4 regions of the Aliamphritea hakodatensis genome follow, and region 2 is predicted to be linked to each of the others. Evidence: riboswitches for the same ligand, from Rfam matches in the RefSeq annotation. Region 2 holds a riboswitch; each other region holds the start of a gene.
What was found. Region 2 has a riboswitch for cobalamin ahead of PCI15_RS13275 (SRPBCC family protein). Riboswitches for the same ligand answer to the same signal wherever they lie in the genome.
Positions count from the first base shown of each region.

Region 1: it holds a riboswitch for cobalamin, as region 2 does, so the genes downstream of both, bluB (5,6-dimethylbenzimidazole synthase) here and PCI15_RS13275 (SRPBCC family protein) in region 2, are expected to answer to the same signal.
Region 3: it holds a riboswitch for cobalamin, as region 2 does, so the genes downstream of both, PCI15_RS14955 (DUF4198 domain-containing protein) here and PCI15_RS13275 (SRPBCC family protein) in region 2, are expected to answer to the same signal.
Region 4: it holds a riboswitch for cobalamin, as region 2 does, so the genes downstream of both, PCI15_RS00855 (TonB-dependent receptor plug domain-containing protein) here and PCI15_RS13275 (SRPBCC family protein) in region 2, are expected to answer to the same signal.

Region 1 is NZ_AP025281.1:1,580,041-1,583,566, reverse strand. It holds gene PCI15_RS07190 (acyl-CoA dehydrogenase) at 1-54, opposite strand, end outside; gene PCI15_RS07185 (sensor domain-containing diguanylate cyclase) at 315-1,394, shown strand; gene bluB (5,6-dimethylbenzimidazole synthase) at 1,397-2,152, opposite strand; cobalamin riboswitch at 2,197-2,394, opposite strand; gene PCI15_RS07175 (BatD family protein) at 2,491-3,526, opposite strand, start outside.
Region 2 is NZ_AP025281.1:2,871,448-2,874,973, reverse strand. It holds gene PCI15_RS13280 (MATE family efflux transporter) at 1-980, shown strand, start outside; cobalamin riboswitch at 1,168-1,312, shown strand; gene PCI15_RS13275 (SRPBCC family protein) at 1,464-2,639, shown strand; gene PCI15_RS13270 (Rieske 2Fe-2S domain-containing protein) at 2,666-3,526, shown strand, end outside.
Region 3 is NZ_AP025281.1:3,229,554-3,233,079, reverse strand. It holds gene PCI15_RS14960 (methyl-accepting chemotaxis protein) at 1-931, shown strand, start outside; cobalamin riboswitch at 1,059-1,354, shown strand; gene PCI15_RS14955 (DUF4198 domain-containing protein) at 1,467-2,273, shown strand; gene cbiM (cobalt transporter CbiM) at 2,331-2,951, shown strand; gene PCI15_RS14945 (NikL family nickel/cobalt ECF transporter subunit) at 2,944-3,525, shown strand.
Region 4 is NZ_AP025281.1:194,182-197,707, reverse strand. It holds gene PCI15_RS00865 (exodeoxyribonuclease III) at 1-725, shown strand, start outside; gene PCI15_RS00860 (gamma-glutamylcyclotransferase family protein) at 775-1,245, opposite strand; cobalamin riboswitch at 1,513-1,721, shown strand; gene PCI15_RS00855 (TonB-dependent receptor plug domain-containing protein) at 1,864-3,526, shown strand, end outside.

The DNA.
Region 1 (3,526 bases), 1.3 Mb from region 2:
AACAGATAACGGATCCAGCCAGTCAAACGCCGGCTTTTTAACAGACTTACTCATGTTCATTGCCCCTGAAAATCGATGTCCGGATAACCCAAAAATACACGGAATAAAATCCATACTACCCCCCTCCCACGGAAAGGGTACATACCCCTTATGGGTAGCACAGATTTATAAACACTGTATTAGCCATCTATTTTCATAGATATTAGATAACTATGCGTTGATACAGATCTTGCCAGCCTGAAACCCGGCGGCAAAATCCAGGCAATAAGAATGCTTTTACACGGAAAGAAACATTCACAGCAACAGGTAATGATATGACGTACGCGTTCCCTCTTCCGGATAACGAATCAGAACGGCTGCTGGCGCTTGAAGATTACGATATTCTCGACACCCTGCCCGAACAGGCCTACGACGATATCGCCAGGCTGGCGGCCTTTGTCTGCGGGGTGGATAAAGCCATGGTTGCCTTTGTTGATGGCGAACGGAAATGGCATAAAGCCCGGTATAACATCGCCCCTGAAGAAGTCCCCCGGGGCTTTGCTATCTGCTCCCAGACCATTATGGGTGCTGATCCTTTCATCGTGCCCGATACCCACAAAGATCCGCGGGTGAAAGACATCGGCATGGTCACCCACCCGCCCCACGTCCGGTTTTACGCCGGGGTACCGCTGATTGACGACGCCGGTATGGCGCTGGGCACCCTCTGTGCGGTAGATACCCAACCACAGGACATCAGCGAAGAACAGACCCGCGCGCTGACGGCACTGGCAAATCAGGTGATGCAACTGCTTCGGCTGAGAAAATCTCTCAAAGTACTGGAAGCACGGGAGCGGCAACTGAATGAATCCAGACAGCGGCTGGACAGTGCCAACAGCGAACTGCGCCGCCTGACCCTGACTGACGAACTTACCGGGCTGAATAACCGCCGCGCGTTTAACACTGAACTCAGCCGCGAAACCCACCACGCCGGTACCCGGGAAACCCCGCTCAGCCTGCTGGTTATCGACATTGATCACTTTAAGATTCTGAATGACAACCGCGGCCACAGTTTTGGTGATCAGGTACTCATCAGGGTAGCCGGACTGCTGAGACAAAGGGTCCGGCATCAGGATTTCTGTGCCCGCTACGGCGGTGAAGAATTTGTCATACTCCTGCCGGACACACCGCTGCAGGGCGCGTTAAAACTGGCCGAAGCCTGCCGGAAAAGTATTCAGGAAAACGGTTTTGACGGCGAAAAGCTGACCATCAGCATTGGCGTTGCAGAATACCAGGGGCAGCCTGCAGAGGCTTTATTCGACAGCGCGGATAAAGCCCTGCTCGATGCCAAACGTCAGGGCCGTAACTGTATTGTTACCGGATCAGTCACAGGACCAGCGACCGCCCCGACACCCTGACCTCAGAAAGGCTGATGAGGAAAATCAGCCTGAGCAACAACCGCTTCGGTAATCCCTTCCTGCCCGGCGGTATCCCGGTTCCCCCACTGATCAAAATGCAGCAGGCTTTCCAGCGGTGTCCGGGGTAACCAGCCGGCCGATTCAAGCTCCGGCCGTTTATAGAAGTGATCCACATAGCCAATACACAGATAGGCAACCGGCACGATATCCCGGGGAATGCCCAGCACATCCTGAAGCTTTTCCGGGTCCATAATGCTAACCCAGCCAATCCCCAACCCTTCCGCCCGGGCAGCTAACCACAGGTTCTGTACCGCACATACGCTGCTGTACATGTCCATTTCCGGAATATGGGTACGGCCAATCACCGTCGGGCCGGTCCGGCTACGGTCACAGGTAATACAAATGTTCAGCGGTGACTCCAGAATCCCCTCAAGCTTCAGGGAGCGGTAGGTGTCCCGCTTTTCTTCTGAAAACATATCTGCCGCTTCATCATGGGCCGTATCAAACAGGCCTTTCACCTGCTGACGCACCCCGGCATCGCGAATCAGCATAAAATCCCAGGGCTGCATGAAACCTACCGACGGCGCATGGTGAGCTGCGTACAGCACCCGGCTGAGCACCTCGTCAGGAATGCTGTCCGGCCGGAACTGCCCACGGACATCCCGGCGGTTAAAAATGGTTTTATACAGACCGTCACGGTCCTGTGAAGTAAAACGAATGGTTTCCTGATGCGGAAAATCAGTTGTTGGATGCCCCATAGGTATTCCCCTTGATATGGTGGCGATAAGTGTCTGTCCAAACACTTTTCTGATACCTACAGGCCGGTCTTCTGACTCAGGATCAGCTTCTGTAAACACCTTCCCGAGATCACTCAGTGGCTGGCAAATGCCTGTTTACAGAATCCCCTTCACAGCGTTGGGCACGTTCCGGACTCACACCGGATTCCCGATTCTCCCGTCACTGTTAAACAGCTCAGGGCACCTGTATGCGGATATAAATTGTCTGCCAGCGGTTATATAAAATTTGCCGGCGGCGGGCAAGCACAATCCGCCGTTAAACCGATCCGGATCAAACTATTCGCATCCCTTTCGGCCTGTTACTGGCCGGGATAAAAGGCTGACAAACCTGCCGTTTTTTGCTGCCCGGATCGCAACGCAGATAACTGTGTATGCAACTCAGCCAAACCAGTACCCAGTGTATCCAGATCCGGGCCGCTGGTTTCAGACGAAGCAAACAGCGCCCGCTCCAGCAGTACCAGCTGTGCTGTCAGGTCATCACCGGCTAAGGCCTTCAGTCCCGTGATACCGCTGGCTGGCAATAAACCCGACCGGTAACAGCGATTGCCCCAGTGCTGAACAGCCTGATGAATCGCCGCCAGTTGCTGACCCGCCAGCGCCCGCTGCACATCAGAAAAGCCATCCGCTAACACAGACCTTTCAGACAGCGAATCCGCTTCAGAAACCGGCTGAAGCTCCCTTATCTGCCGGCGTTGCTTCAGGAGCACGACAATCAGCACCAGCGCCAGACAGGCCCAGAACAGATTCGCCCACAGTAACCAGGAAGCCAGCGGCGCAGGCTGATAAATAATCTGTGGCTCCGCCTCCGGCAAAGGAGATGCTGGCAGTAACGGCGCTGCCGGCTGTGCCGGTGCAGCAGGTACACTCGCGGAACGGCCTGTGGCAGCTGGCAACACTTCAATCGTCCGGGCCGGTAAACGGGCCTGTTCTGCCCGGTTTTCCGTACTGTTCCACCACCTGACGACCAGCTCAGGAATTTCAATCAGTCCGGGCTTCACCGGCACGAATGCCACACTGCGCTGGCGGGCATTGATAACCCCCCGGCTGTTGAGATCTTCCGTATTTTGCAGCGGCTCGGCGTAGACATTCATCCCGGGGATATCGGCAAACTCAAAGGTGGGCAAGCGATCAGGGGCGGCCCCCACCGTTGCCAGCGTAACCGTTCGGGTCAGGGATTCTCCCAGACGGATTTGTTCCGGTGGCTGGCTCCAGCTGTCAGAAAGATCCAGTTTATTCGCCACCAGCCATTCCTGAGGCGTAAATTCCGCCGGACGGGCTTTCACCTGCAGGGTTTCGGCCCCCATTTGCAAACGTACTTTCTGTGCAGGCCGGCCG
Region 2 (3,526 bases):
AGGGCTATATCAGCATTATCGGTTTGGGCTTTCCGGCGATCGGCGTCTTTATTGTCGTTATGAATCTGCTGGAAAGTCACGGGCTGACCCGCTTCATTGCGCTGACCAGCCTGCTTATTTTACCGTTGAATCTGTTGCTGGATTATGTGTTTGTATTTGGCGTCGGGCCATTTGAAGGCATGGGCGGGGTTGGCTGTGCGGTCACCTCGGCTTCGCTGTACGCTTTATGGACTGTTGCGCTGTGCGTGTACGCGGCGAAACATCCGAAGCTGAAAGGTTACCGTGTTTACCAGCGCTGGCCGGGGGTCGACAAACAGCGGATTAAAGCGATTCTGGGCCTTGGCCTGCCCATCGGTCTGATGCTGCTGGCGGAAGAAGGCTATTTTAATATTTCTGCGTTACTGATCGCGCCTTTAGGTGTCAGTTCAATGGGGGCGCACCAGATTACCATCCAGGTGGCGGCGCTGGTGCTGATGGTCGGGCTGTGTATCGGCCAGGCAACCGCCATTCGCGCTTCGCACAGTATCGGCCGGGAGGATACCCGCGGTGTACACCAGCAACTGAAAGTGGGGCTGGCTATGGTGCTGGTATTCAGTCTGGTGTCTGGCGCGCTGATCATGATCTGGCATGACAGGGTACCCGGGTTGTTCGTCCGGGATGCGGCGGTAATCGCACTGTCAGCGAGCATGCTGGTATTCGCACCGCTGTTCTTTGTATTCGATGCGCTGCAGGTGTGGTGTATCCAGGTGCTCAGAGGGTTTCAGGATACCCGTATGCCGATGCTGATCCAGCTAACATCTTACTGGGCAATCGGGTTTCCACTGGGTTACAGCCTTGGGCTCACTGATCTGTGGGGTGAGCAGTATGGTGTATTTGGCTTCTGGGCCGGCTTTATGTGTGGGGTGTTGCTCAGTGCAATGTTCCAGGCGCGACGTCTCTACCGGATGGTGCGACAGCAAGTCTGGCTGCCGGCCCACTGAAGCATTCTCTCTTTTCCGGCTGAAAAAACAGTTTTCCCTGTGTTTTAAGGATCACGGTATCTGAGAGGCTGTTTTTTCTGCATCTGATTGCGACTCATACCCTGCTTTTATGCGACTTACGACCTTTTCACCGGCTTTTTTGGGTCTGGAATGGTCGTTTTTAAGCAATGACCGAAGTTTTTTTTTGCGATACTGGCGCCACTTAGGACACGCCGTCACAAGCGGCGGGTTGGTGAAAACAGTGAAACTCTGTTGCTATCCCCGTAACGGTGAGAACGTTTTCTGATAAAGATGCGTTTTTAGCCCGATCCCACCTAAGTCACAAACTGGATACCAGGCACGGAGCCTGGTGATTAAGGTTGCGGTGGACAACAAAACTGAATTGCGGCTTGGCTGCAGGGTTATCCCTTGCCAGAAAAAGCTGTAACAATTCATGCTGTTCACCGCCTGAGATGCTATTGCTTTTTTAGTGTAGGCGGCCCTATGCAACACGTACTTACCGAGCTTGCCAATAAGCCAAAGAACTTCAGTCTGGCTGGCAAATTTTACAATGACCCTGCGCTTTATCAGATGGATCTGGAAAATATCTGGTACAAAGACTGGATATTTGTCGGCCATGATTTTGAGTTAGCCAATACCGGCGATTACATGACCCTGCCTCTGGGCGAGCATAACATCGTCATCATCAATCAGGGTGAATCCCTGAAAGCCTTCTATAACCGTTGTCCGGTCAGCGGCTATCCGCTGTGTAACGAAGAGAGCGGTAACCAACTGACCCTGGGTGACAGCGGTGCGACAATTCAGTATCAGCTGGATGGCGAATCCCTGGGTGAGGAAGAAGCACAGCTGCAGCCGGTAGCGCTGAACAGTGTGCAGAGCTATCTGTTTGTTTGCCTGGCGGATGCGCCGGAAGATTTTGCGGCGTTCAGCAGTGTGGTCGAGCCGTATATGGCACCGCACAGCATGGCCAATGTGAAAATTGCTGCCCAGTCTTCCATCATTGAAGAAGGTAACTGGAAGCTGGTATTCGAGAATAACCGCGAATGTTATCACTGCCTGAGTAACCATCCGGAACTGATCATTACTTACCCGGAAGACCCGGCGGTCACCGGTGTCAGCCCGACGGGCGAAGTGCCTGCCATGGTGTCTGATCACTGGGAGCGCTGTGAAGAAGCCGGTTTGCCAAGCCGTTTTAAAATTTCCGATAAAGGCGACTTCCGGGTGGCCCGTATGCCACTGCTCAAAGACTTCACCAGCTACACCATGAGCGGCGAAGATGCGGTCGCCAAGCCGCTGTGCGATGAAGCGCTGCCAAATGTCGGTGCCCTGGTGTTGTTCCATTACCCGAATACCTGGAATCACTTTCTGGGTGATCACGTTATTTCTTTCCGTATGTTGCCACTGGGGCCGCAGACCACACTGGTGACCACTAAGTGGATGGTGCGGGCTGATGCTGAAGAAAATGTGGATTACAACCCGGCGGAGCTGCTGGAAGTATGGGAAGCCACCAATGCTCAGGATAAGCACCTGGTGGAAGAGAACCAGCGGGGCATTAATTCACCGCTGTATTCATCCGGCCCGTACTCGGAAAATCAGGAAGACGGTGTTATTCAGTTTATTGAATGGTACAGCAACACTTTGCAGGCACGCCTGAGCTGAAACTCACGGCAGTAAGAGATCTGATAATGACAACAACAACTTCGACAAGCCGCCCCTGTGGAACTGAAGACAATCAGGAACTGATTTACCAGAGCCACGAAAGTTCTAAATCTGAACTGCATGAGCAGTGGTACAGTGACTGGATTTTTGCTGGCCATAGCAGCCAGATTCCTGCTAATGGTGACTACATTACGGTTCAGGCGGGTCACTATCCTGTGATTTTAGTCCGTAATAATGATGCTGAAATCGTCGCTTTGAATAACAGTTGCCGGCACCGTGGTTCACGGGTGTGCCAGCAGGACAAAGGTAATGCGCCAAATCTGGTGTGTCCTTATCATCAGTGGACGTACGATCTGAACGGTCAGCTGGTTTTTGCCCGTAACATGATGGATGAAATCAACATCGATGAGTTTCCGCTCAAGAAGTTTGCAGTAGCGGAACATGATGGTTTTGTCTTCGTACATCTGACGGATGAAAGTGCAGTATTTGCAGGGGTTGACGATTCTTTTAAGAAGACTTTGTCTGATTTATCGTTGTCGGATACCGATCAGTGGAGCTCTGCTGCGGATTATCGTCAGCAGGTTGATGCTCACTGGGATGAAGCCGAAAGTTTTATCAACGATGCAGCTGAGTGCCTGTATAGCGGCAAAAGTATCAGCATCTGGCAGGCTTCTGATCATATCGCCATTATTCGTCAGATTCCGTTAAACCTGTATCAGACTGAAATTTCGATCCAGTGTCTGGTAGCTGCAGATTCTGTTATGGGCCGTGACTATCATGACCAGGCCCTGATGGAACAGTGGGGCGTGACTGACTACCAGTCCAGCATTGTAGTGACTGCCGACACTGACCCTGATGAACAGCATCAGGCGAATATGGACTTTGCT
Region 3 (3,526 bases), 360 kb from region 2:
TATGACCTTACGTTATGAGGGTAGCAGCCGTGATGAGTTAGGCAAAATGGGCTGCGACTTTAATGCCATGATGACAATTTTCCAGACGCTGATCGGTGATGTGGTGAAAGCCATCGGCCATTTACAGTCATCTTCTGAACAGTTGGCCAGGAGTGCCAATTCTGCTGCTGTGGATCTTCAGAATCAGCAGGATGAGGTGGTGCAGATTGCCAGTGCCGTTCATGAGATGGAGGCGGCAATGGCGGAGATAGCCGGGAATACTGAGAACACCTCAGCAACTGCCCGGAATTCTTTGCATCAGGCAGAGCAGAGTAAAACCAGTAACGCCGAGCTGATTGGCAGTATAAGAAGCCTGGCGGATCAGGCCAGTGATACAGACACTGAAGTGAAGACGTTGCAGAAAGAAAGCGAAGAAATAGGTTCGGTGCTGGGGGTCATTAAATCAATTGCCGAGCAAACCAACCTGCTGGCGCTGAATGCATCTATTGAAGCTGCGCGCGCCGGTGAGCAGGGCCGGGGTTTTGCTGTGGTTGCTGATGAGGTGCGCTCGCTGGCCGAACGGACGCAGAGCTCTGCCAGTGAAATCGAAGGGATGATTTCCCAGTTACAGACCCGCACGAACCGTGCCACTGAACTGATGTCTGTGAGTCTCAGTCGCAGCCAGCAAAGTGCAGAGCATGCAGAGGCCAGCATTGATATGCTTGATACGATTACACAGGATGCCGAAACCATTGTGGATATGACCGCGCAGGTGGCAGCGGCGACTGAAGAGCAGGCGAATGTGGCCGGTGAGATCAACCAGAATGTCGATAAAATTCGCCTGATTATTGATGATGCCAGCGCCCAGACGCAACTGAATGTAACAGCCAGCGACGAGGTGGCTGCTCAGGCTCAGCAGCTGAAGCTGGCGGTGGGGCAGTTTGTTACCTGAGGGCGCCGTTTGGCCGACCTGTACAGCCGTCTTCCGGCGGCTGTTTTTTTCCCTTCTGAAGACCTTATTTTATTAAATTGCGACATTTAACCGGCGCTGATTGACAACCTTTGAGCGGTGCAGGTATTGTGCGGTTTCGTTACTGAGTTGCGTGGTAAAACACGTGGAATAAAGGGATGTAAATGCCTTTTTTCGGGAAGTTGGTGCGTTAACGCTGTTGTGCTGCTGTTGTAATTGCCAAATTATGCAGCCATCAGTTCAGACAATCCCAACACTGCCCCCGCAACGGTAAACCGATAAAACTGTTTCATAACGCCACTGCGAGCTGATGGTTCCCCCGGGAATCATATTATGTGGGAAGGCGAAACAGGGGACGAAAGTCCGTCGGTGAGTCCGGAGACCGGCTTGGTAGCTTGTTATAACTAGGTGTTGCGGAGGGCTTCACCGAGGTACAGTTTTTGTATCTTCCCACAAAAAACTGCACTGACTCCTCCCAACTCTGGCTGTATTTTTATTCAGACGGAGCAAATCAAACGTGTTCAATTTTAAGCAGTTATCTGCCGCTTTAGTTTTAGGTTCTTCCCTGGTTGCCGGCACAGCGCAGGCTCACTTTCAGCTGGTCTATACTCCTGAATCGCTGCGGGATAAAGGCGGTGAAGTCACTCTGAAAATGCCATTTACCCATCCGGCTGCCAGCGGTCACGTCATGAAAATGGGTGAACCGCAGGAATTCTTCATGGTTCGCAAGGGTAAGAAGACAGATTTGATGGACAAGCTGGAGTCGATTGAGTGGACCAGTGCAGTGGATACCGGCCCGGCATACGAAGCGACTGTTAAGCTTCGCGGTCTGGGTGACAATGTATTTGTCATGACGCCGGAACCTTATATGGAAGCGGAAGAAGATATCTACATTCAGCAGATTACCAAGAACATCATTAACGTTGGCAGCCTGCCAACGGACTGGAACGAAGAGCTGGGTCTGAAGGCCGAGATCGTGCCGCTGACTAAGCCATACGCGATTTATGAAGGCGGCACCTTTACCGGTGTGGTTAAAGGCGATGGCGAGCCGGTTCCGTTTGCTGAAATCGAAGTTGAATACATGAACTACGAGCCGGAAATGGACAATAACCGTTTCGCGGCTGAAGCGGAAATTACGCCGCCGGCAGACGCCTTTGTCACCATGACGATCTTTGCGGATGCCAACGGTACCTTTACCTTCGGTATTCCAAAAGCCGGTCACTGGGGCTTTGCTGCGCTGGGTGTAGGCCCGGATACTGAATACAAGGGTAAAGAGCTGTCTCAGGATGCGGTTATCTGGGTTCAGGCGCACGAATTTAACTAAACACTGCAACCGGCGGCCCTTCACAGGGACGCCGGTTTAACAGTTTCAGGAACAGCTATGCATATAGTAGATGGCGCGCTTTCCGAACCGGTTCTGGCCGGTGGTGCATTACTGGCGCTGGCCGGTGTCGCCTACGGTCTGAAGAAGATGGATTATGAGCACCTGCCACAAGTCGGTGTTTTGTCCGCTGCATTTTTTATCGCTTCTTACATTCACCTGCCAATCGGTTTTTCCAGTGTTCACCTTATCCTTAACGGCCTGATAGGTCTGGCATTAGGCTGGGCAGCATTTCCTGCGTTGCTGGTTGCGCTGATTTTACAGGCGGTTTTCTTTGGTTTCGGCGGTTTTCTGGTATTGGGGGTAAATACCTTCAATATAGCGCTGCCGGCGGTGATGGTGTATTTCCTTTGCAGGCATGGGATTGCCTCGTCTTCTCCCAGGGTTGCGGCTATCTGGGGAGCAATAGGCGGTGCCGGTGCGGTGGCTGTGACCACTGTGATGGTTGCCGGATCTCTGGCGTTATCCGGAGAAGCATTCTGGCTGGCGGCCAAGGCAACCCTGATCGCACACATTCCGGTAATGCTGGTGGAAGGTTTTGTCACCGCGGCTGCAGTGTTGCTGATCCGCAAGGTTAAGCCTGAGTTCCTGCATCTCGCGGAGGATTGGGATAATGCGTAAATTTTTTGTCTTGCTGGTGATGCTGTTTGCATTGCCGGCCAGTGCTCACAACGTAGTGGGCGGTGTTTATGCCATCGGCAGCACCATTGAAGGTGAAGCCGGTTTTTCAAACGGCGATATGGCGTCGGCCGGCACTAAAGTGACGGTCACTGATCCGGCGGGTAATGTACTGCTGGAAACTGAAACCGATGAAGAGGGTTTCTTTACCTTTGAAGCGGCCGCCCGGGTTGATCACCTGTTCCGGATGGAAATGGGCAGTGGCCACGTGCTGGAAATGATCCTGCCTGCTGATGAGTTACCCGCCTCTCTGGTCGGTGGTGCAGTGGCTTCGGCAAAGCCGGCGGCAAAAGCGTCAGGCGGTACGGCGGTACAGTATGATGACGCGGCCATGCAGGGCATGATCGAAAAAGCAGTTGCCAAGCAGGTTAAGCCGTTACGCAAAGAGCTGCGGGCCTTCCAGGAGAAAGCCGGTTTGCAGGATGTTCTTGGCGGTATTGGCTATATCTTTGGCCTGTGTGGCATTGGTATGTGGTGGCGTCAGCGTAAACAGGCTCAGGCTGCTAAAACAGCCTGAT
Region 4 (3,526 bases), 2.5 Mb from region 2:
CCGATAATGGTTTTTTCGACTGGATGGTCCAGCAGGACGCAGACGTTGTGTGTCTGCAGGATCTGCGCGCAAAAGAGTATCAGCTGGATGCGGACCGTTTCCACCCGGAAGGTTACGAAGCCTATTTCTTTGACGCCTTCGAAGACGGCTTCAGCGGTGTGGCTATTTACACCCGTGAAATTCCCAAAGCTATTATGACCGGCCTGGGATTTGAACAGTGCGACTTCCATGGCCGTTTCATTCAGGCAGACTTTGATAAAGTCAGCGTGGCCTCATGGAGCATGCCATCCGGCCTGAAAAATGATGAAGCTCAGGCGGAAAAAGAAGAGTATATGGATCTGCTGGCGGGGCACCTGACCAAGACCCTGCGCAAACGCCGTGAATTTATTTTCTGCGGCCCGCTGCACATTGCTCACAAGCCTGTTGATCTGAGCAACTGGTACGTTAACCAGAGTGTATCCGGCTTCCTGCCCCACGAACGGGAATGGATGGCAGATATCTTTGATGAGATGGGCTATGTGGATGCCTTCCGGCAGGTCAATCACGCCGATCACCAGTATACCTGGTGGCCGGAATACAACCGTGCCCGGGAGCTTAATGAAGGTGCCCGTCTGGATTATCAGATCACCACGGCAAACCTGCGCAAAACGGTTAAGTCTGCCCGTATCTTCCGCGATACGGCATTCTCGGCTCACGCTCCGGTGATCATAGATTACGATATCTGACACATAAAAATGCCGGCATCAGCCGGCATTTTTGTATCAGTTAGTCCGGTTATTCAGCATCTTGCTTCGCCGCTTCACGTAACGCCCGCTCTTCCAGGAACGCAGGAATGATCTCTTCTTTATAGCTGGCATAATGCTGGCTGATGAATTTCTCTTCGTCCCATTCGCCCTGCAAAAACTCGCGGGACTTAGGTGTACCGGCATACACAGATACCTGCGCTTCCTGCCCGTTTTCCAGACGGATAATCGCCAGCTTACGCATATACAGTCCCACGTCGGCTTCTTCAAAATCATCCAGAATCGCCAGCGACGCATCATCGACTTCCAACAGGACAGAACCCTGTATCTGATTACCCGGTGACGGCACCGCCACTCCCAGATCCGACCAGCCTTCCATATGCAGAGTCAGGCGCTGATGGTTCAGTAATTCTGCAGACACCTTCTGAAACGTATTACCGGTCAGCTGCTGCAACAGCTCATCATATTGCAGCACACCATAAACAAAAATATTGGTCGACATGAGATTACCGTCACTTATTTACATTCTCTGTCCGCCAGACCATCCGGCGGCAAGGGGGTGATGATAATCGGCTTCGCGGAACGATGAAAGTAATGCCGCCAGCAAGGGTCAGAAGCACCTCTGCAGGAAGGCACATTTATTCTGCGAAACGTCGTTATCAGACAAGACATTACCTATTTTTCGACACATTTGTTTCATATCATTGCATTCAGATGACAAGTTTGTAATATGCCCGCGAGAATGGTTCTTCAGGAAAGCACTCCGGCCACCACAGACGGCAGCCGCGGCACTTTCCGACGGATTAAAATGGGAATAGGAAAAGGCATCTGTCACCACAGACACCTCACCCCTAGCTACCCCCGTAACTGTATGCAGCGAATTCTGTTTGTTCGACTCAGGCCACTGGAAAATCCGGGAAGGCTGAACATAAACGCAGACCTGCAAGCCAGGAGACCTGCCATTCCGATCGTCACCTACTAACATTGCGGGGCGCTGTGTTGGGCGGAAAACGTAACGGTGACAATACATAAATCTATTGTTACTGAACGTGCCGCCACCCTGTGTTGTCACGTCGGTTCGCCTGCGCGGACACCAGTTACACGACAACACAGGTGCTTTATGCAATTACGACACTCCTTATTAGCCTGCCTGCTGGCCGGCGCCACTGTTTCTGCCCAGGCGCAGGAAATCATCATCACTGCGTCCAAGGTTGAAGCCAGCCGGGAAGAAACCGGTTCCGCTGTCAGCATCATCGACTCAGAACATCTGGAAAACAATCAGATTACCCTGGTCGAAGAAGCCCTGCGTGAAGTACCGGGGCTGACCGTCAGCCAGACCGGCGGTATCGGCGGCAGAACCTCACTGCGCATCCGTGGTTTAGAGCCAAACCAGACGCTGGTACTGATCGACGGTGTTGAAGTGAACGACAACAGCTCCGTGTCTGAATTTAACTTTGCTGACCTGCTCAATCTGGACATTGAACGGATTGAAGTACTGCGCGGCGCACAAAGCGCGATCTGGGGCAGCGATGCTGCCGCCGGTGTGGTAAACATCATCACCAAACAGGGCAAAGGGCCGCTGAATGGCAGTGTCACCGTTGCCACCGGCAGCTACGATACCAACCAGCAAAGCTTCAACCTGAACGGCGGCGATGAGGTATACAATGTTGCCCTGAGCGGATCACTGCTGGACAGTTCAGGTATCTCCGCCGCGAACAGCGACAGGGGTCATAACGAAAAAGACGGCTACTCCAACAGCACCCTTAACTTTAAAGGCGGCATGCAGGCCACAGAGAACCTTGAGCTGAATCTGGTGTTACGCCATGTGGACGCTTTCCAGGAAACCGATAAGTCAGAATACCCTTCCGGTTTTATTGTCGATGACGACAGCGCCGCGAAGCGGGTTCAGAATTCAGGCCGTATTTCCGCCAAGCTGGATTCAGCTGACGGTAACTGGCAACAGGAAATCGGCTATGCCTTCACCAAGAGCCGGGAAAAGAACTTTGCCTTTAACTCCAACGCGCTGGGCCGCAAGCGTAAGCTGGACTATCAGAGCAATTACTTTATCCACAGCGATGCTGCGGAACACCGCCTGACCTTAGTGGCCGAGCGTGAAGAAGAAGATTTCGACTACAAAAGCAGCTCAACCAATGTGCATGAAGGCATTGATACCAACAGTCTGGTGGCGGAGTACGGTCTGAATCTGGATGAAACCTATTACTTTACCCTGGCAGGCCGTCGCGACTGGAATGACCGGTTTGCCAACGCCAATACCTACCGGGTCAGCTTTGCTGCCTGGCTGAATGATGACTGGCGTCTGCACACCAGCCGGGGCACCGGCATTAAAAACCCAACCCTGTTTGAAATGTTTGGCTTTGCCTCCAATTTCGTCAGCAACCCTGATCTCGACCCGGAAGAAACCACCAGCACAGATATGGGTCTGGAATATCACTTTACCGATCTGGATGGCTATGCAGACGCCACCCTGTTCCATAATGATATCCGGAACCAGATTAAAAACAGCGGTAACACCGTCATCAATCAGGAAGATGATTCGAGCATTAAGGGTCTGGAACTGACAGCCACCCTGAACCCCACCGATGATCTGCGCCTGAGCGCCAGCTACACCTACAGCCAGGCTGAAGACGCCAGCGGCAAACAGCTGATCCGGCATCCTGAACACACCGCCAGCCTGAATGCCAGCCAGTTGCTGTCAAACGGTAAAACCCGGCTCAGTGGCGGGTTACAGTTCACCGGCCGTCAGAATGACACCCGTTTCTCCA